2 regions of the Faecousia intestinalis genome follow, and region 2 is predicted to be linked to the other one. Evidence: a T-box and tRNA genes for the amino acid it is inferred to sense, from the RefSeq annotation. Region 2 holds a T-box; the other holds one or more tRNA genes.
The links. A T-box is a leader RNA that pairs with one kind of tRNA and senses whether it is charged. The one in region 2 lies ahead of tyrS (tyrosine--tRNA ligase), so its partner is inferred to be a tRNA-Tyr.
Positions count from the first base shown of each region.

Region 1: it encodes a tRNA-Tyr, which carries the amino acid that the T-box ahead of tyrS (tyrosine--tRNA ligase) is inferred to sense. The anticodon was not compared.

Region 1 covers NZ_JBBMFF010000225.1:7,851-10,236, forward strand. Annotated here, with positions in the region: gene WMO66_RS08825 (helix-turn-helix domain-containing protein) at 84-299, shown strand; gene WMO66_RS08830 (helix-turn-helix domain-containing protein) at 344-598, opposite strand; tRNA gene WMO66_RS08835 (tRNA-Tyr) at 856-940, opposite strand; tRNA gene WMO66_RS08840 (tRNA-Thr) at 971-1,046, opposite strand; gene WMO66_RS08845 (RsmB/NOP family class I SAM-dependent RNA methyltransferase) at 1,222-2,386, shown strand, end outside.
Region 2 covers NZ_JBBMFF010000179.1:729-3,114, forward strand. Annotated here, with positions in the region: gene tyrS (tyrosine--tRNA ligase) at 1-1,019, opposite strand, end outside; T-box leader at 1,065-1,299, opposite strand; gene recN (DNA repair protein RecN) at 1,333-2,386, opposite strand, start outside.

The DNA.
Region 1 (2,386 bases), on a different contig from region 2:
TTTACATTTTTTCGTGGAAATCGTAAAAAAGTTTTTGACAAGCGACACATTTTAGTGTATAGTACGAGTGAGGAGGTGAGAGTATGGGGCTCTCTGTTGCTGAAAAGATTCGCCTGATCATGAAAAGGCAGAAAATAACGATGGGCGATCTGGCTGAGGCGTCAGGGCAGACGCGGCAAAACCTGTCCAACAAAATGACGCGCGGGAACTTTACGGAAAAAGACATCACGGAGTTGGCGGCTGCGCTCGGCTGCACAGTCGAAATCCGTTTTGTCACACAGGACGGCGAGGAGATATAAGAAAAGGCCCCGGGCGAATGAACGCCCGAGGCCTCGGAGCAGGCTTAACGCTTGCTATGTATATCCGCGCCGGTGCGCGTCTTGACTCTGGTCTCCTTGTTTTCCTCTCGGATCATCAGGTCTGACAGCTCACACCCCAGCGCCTCACAAATAAGATCCAGATGCTCCAGGTTTACCCTTTCTGCGATCTCATGGTACAGGTCATTGATCGTCGAAGGTCGAATGCCTGTTGCCCTTGCAAGGTCAGCTTGTGACCACCTCCGCTCGCCAAGGCGGGTGGACAGTAAAATCCTAATCATAGCCATGCTCCTTTACGGTAGATTCTAACAACGATTTTAGAATCTCGCTGGATTTTGGTAGATTATAACGAAATCCGTTATGGCTATGAGAGAACACAAAGAGGCTACCACACAGGAAATTCCCTGTGTAGTAGCCTCTTTCTTTATTTCTTGGCATAGGCAAGTGGAAACACCAGGACAAATATCCCGCCGGTCATATAGACCGTTGGGGCAGAGCAAAAGCCAGGCGAACCGGCTTGGTTCGTCTGGCTCTGCTTTGGTGGGGGAAGGTGGATTCGAACCACCGAAAGCACTGCTAACAGATTTACAGTCTGCCCCCTTTGGCCACTCGGGAATTCCCCCAAATATGAACTTGTCCGTTTGAAAACACTGTGGAGCCGGTAGACGGATTCGAACCCCCGACCTGCTGATTACAAATCAGCTGCTCTACCGGCTGAGCTATACCGGCGTCTCAAACAAGCATGGTTATTATAGCGAGTTCGCGCCGTTTTGTCAACCACTTTTTTGAGATATTTCGATTTATTTTTCTGTCTGGCCGCCGCAGGTCCCCCCGACGCTTGCGTTTTGGCCCGATCCATGCTATGATACCCCCGATCTGAAACCGTGCAAGGAGTTGGTCTGTCATGCTGCCGCAGGGCTTCCCGGAACGAATGCTGCACCTGCTCGGCGAAGCGGAATTCGCCGAATTTCTCGCCTCCTATGAGCGCCCGCGGAGCGCCGGGCTGCGTCTGAATCCGCGCAAGCCCCTGCCGGATGGCGCTTCTCTCCCGTTCTGCGAGGCACAGGTCCCGTGGGAGCCGAACGGCTATTACGTCTGCGAAGGCAGCCGCCCTGGCCTGCACCCGTGGCACGACGCAGGCGCATACTATCTGCAGGAGCCGAGTGCCATGGCCCCGGCGCACCTGCTGGACGCGCAGCCCGGTGAGCGGGTGCTCGACCTCTGCGCCGCGCCCGGCGGCAAGACAACGCAGCTGGCCGCCGCCATGCAGGGCCGTGGCCTGCTCGTTTGCAATGAGATCCATCCGCGCCGCGCGCAGGTGCTCGCCTCGAACGTCGAACGGCTCGGCATTCCGAACGCGCTCGTGCTCAGCGAGCATCCTGCAAAGCTGGCCCAGCGCTTCCCCGGCTATTTTGACCGCATCCTTGTCGACGCCCCCTGCTCCGGCGAGGGCATGTTCCGGAAGGAGGAGGCCGCCGTAACGGACTGGAGCGAGGCGACCGTGGCCATGTGCGCCGCGCGGCAGCAGGAGATCCTCGCCTCCGCAGCCGAAATGCTGGCCCCCGGCGGGCGGCTCGTCTATTCCACCTGCACCTTCTCGCCCGAGGAAAACGAGGGCGTCATCTCCGCCTTTCTGCATGCGCATCCGGCGTTTTCCGTCGAGCCGGTCGAGGCTCCCTGGTTCTCTCCGGCGCGGCCGGACTGGATCAGCGATCCCGCGCCCGGTCTGGAGCACGCCTTCCGCCTCTGGCCGCACCGTCTGCGCGGCGAGGGCCACTTTGCCGCCGTCCTGCGCAGCCATGCGGACGGCGCACGGCAGGATGTTCCCACGGAACGCCCCGCTCAGCTCCCGGCAGCCGCCGCAGACTTCCTGCGCAACTGCACGCAGCCCCTGCCGGACGGCGTGCCCGTCTGCTTCGGCTCCGTGTGCTATCTGGCCCCGGCGGAGACGCCCGCCCTTTCCGGCCTGCGCGTGCTGCGCGCCGGTCTGGAGCTTGGCGAGCTGCGCCGTGACCGCTTCTCCCCCGCCCACGCGCTGGCGCTCTGGCTGCACACCTACCCGCAGACGG
Region 2 (2,386 bases):
CCATCCGTGAGCTGGCTCTCCGTCAGCTCCGTTGTCGGCATATTGGCATCGTTCGCGCCGCTGAGGAACAGAGCCTTCGCCGCATCACGGGCCTTATTGGCCTCTTCCTCGCCGTGGACGAGCTTCGTCAGCTCATAGGCGAGAATTTCCTTGGCCTTGTTGAGCTGGCTGCCTTCCCAGCCCTCCATGGCGTTGATCTCCTCGAGCGGGAGGAAGGTCAGCATGCGCAGGCACTTCATGACGTCGGCATCGTCGATATTGCGCCAGTACTGGAAAAAGTCGAAAGGCGTCGTCTTGTTCGGATCGAGCCAGACTGCGCCCTTGGCTGTCTTGCCCATCTTCTTGCCCTCGGAGTTGAGCAGCAGCGTGATGGTCATGGCGTGGGCGTCCTTGCCGAGCTTGCGGCGGATGAGCTCCGTGCCACCAAGCATGTTGCTCCACTGATCGTTGCCGCCGAATTCCATGTTGCAGCCGTAGTGCTGGAACATGTAGTAGAAGTCGTAGCTCTGCATGATCATATAGTTGAATTCGAGGAAGCTCAGGCCCTTCTCCATGCGCTGCTTGTAGCACTCGGCGCGCAGCATGTTGTTGACAGAGAAGCAGGCGCCGACCTCGCGCAGCAGCTCGATATAGTTCAGCGGCTTCAGCCAGGCAGAGTTGCGCAGCATGATCGCCTTGCCATCGGAGAAGTCGATGAATTTCTCCATCTGGCGCTTGAAGCACTCCGCATTATACGCAATGGTCTCCTCAGTGAGCATTTGGCGCATGTCGGTGCGGCCCGACGGGTCGCCGATCATCGTCGTGCCGTCGCCGATGAGGGCGATGGGCTTATTGCCCGCCATCTGCAGGCGCTTCATCAGGCACAGGGCCATGAAATGGCCGACATGCAGGGAGTCTGCCGTGCAGTCAAAGCCGATATAGAACGTGGCCTTGCCGTTGTCGATCATTTCGCGGATCGCTTCTTCATTCGTCACCTGCGCGATCAAGCCGCGGGCGACCAGTTCGTCATAAAGTTTCATAAGTTCCTCCTGTTTTTGTCATAAAAAACGCCCTCTGTCCAATGGACAGAGGGCGTAAAACTACGCGGTACCACCTCGTCATTCCCGGCACTTCGCAGCGGCGGGCTCGGGGAGTGCAGCCACACTCCTGCGCGATATCGGGCGCACCCGTCCGGCCCTACTGCAGGTTCAGGCCGGCCGCTCCGGAAGGTATTTCGCCCCGCTTCCCTGCCGCCTTACACCGACCGGCGGCTCTCTGCGCGTGGAGCACGGGGGTACTTCATTCCATCACAGCGTTTTTCTATTGGTATCCTAACAGAAAACCGGTGCTTTGTCAAGTCCGACTTTCCAACATTTCCGCCGCGCTCTGCAGCGTGGTCGGCGTGATGCTCGCGCCGCCGATGATGCGGGCCAGCTCGGCCTTGCGCCCCTCAAAGTCGAGCGGCGTCACGCTCGTGAACGTGCGGCCGTCGTGCTCTGCCTTGGCGATGCGGAAATGCGTGTCCGCCAGCGCAGCGATCTGCGGCAGATGCGTTACGCACAGGATCTGCTTCGTGCGGGACAGGGCGCGGAGCTTTTCCGCCACACGCTGAGCGGCCCGGCCGGAGACACCGGTGTCGACCTCGTCGAAGATCAGCGTCGGCACATGGTCTCTCTCGGCCAGCACGTTTTTCAGCGCCAGCATGATGCGCGCCAGCTCGCCGCCCGAGGCGACCTTGCTCAACGGCTTGAGCGCTTCGCCGAGGTTGGCGGACATGTAGAACGAAACGGCGTCCATGCCGTCCTGTGTCAGGTCTGTCTCGGTGAAGCGGCAGGCAAACTGCACCTTCTTCATATCCAGCTGGGACAGCTCGTCCAGCACGCGCGCCGTCAGGGCCTCTGAGGCCGCTTTCCGGCATTCGCGCAGCCGGAGCGCCGTTTCCTTTGCCTGCTTTTCCGCCGCGGCGACCTGCTTTTCCAGCTGCTGCAGGCGCTCGTCGGAGAATTCGATCTCCTCCAGCTCCGCATTCGCCCTGGCAAGGTAGTCCAGAATGGCCGCGCAGTCCGCGCCGTATTTCCGGCGCAGGCGGTGCAGCAGGTCGAGGCGCTCCTCAAGCTGCTCCAGCTCGTCTGCGGAGTACGACAGGCGGTACAGACGGTCACGGAGCTGCTCTGCGGCGTCCTGCGCCTGATACATCAGGTCTGCGATCGTATCGTGCAGCGGCTGCAGCGATTCATCAAAGCGCGCGCTGTGCGCCAGATCGCGCTCCGCCTGCGTCAGGAGAGCCGCCGCGCCCTGCGCCTCGTCCCCGCCGTCCAGACAGGCGGCAGCGTCGCGCAGGCCGTCCGAGAGCTTTTCGGCGTTCTGCAGCAGACGGCGGCGGGCCTCGAGCTGCGTATCCTCATCC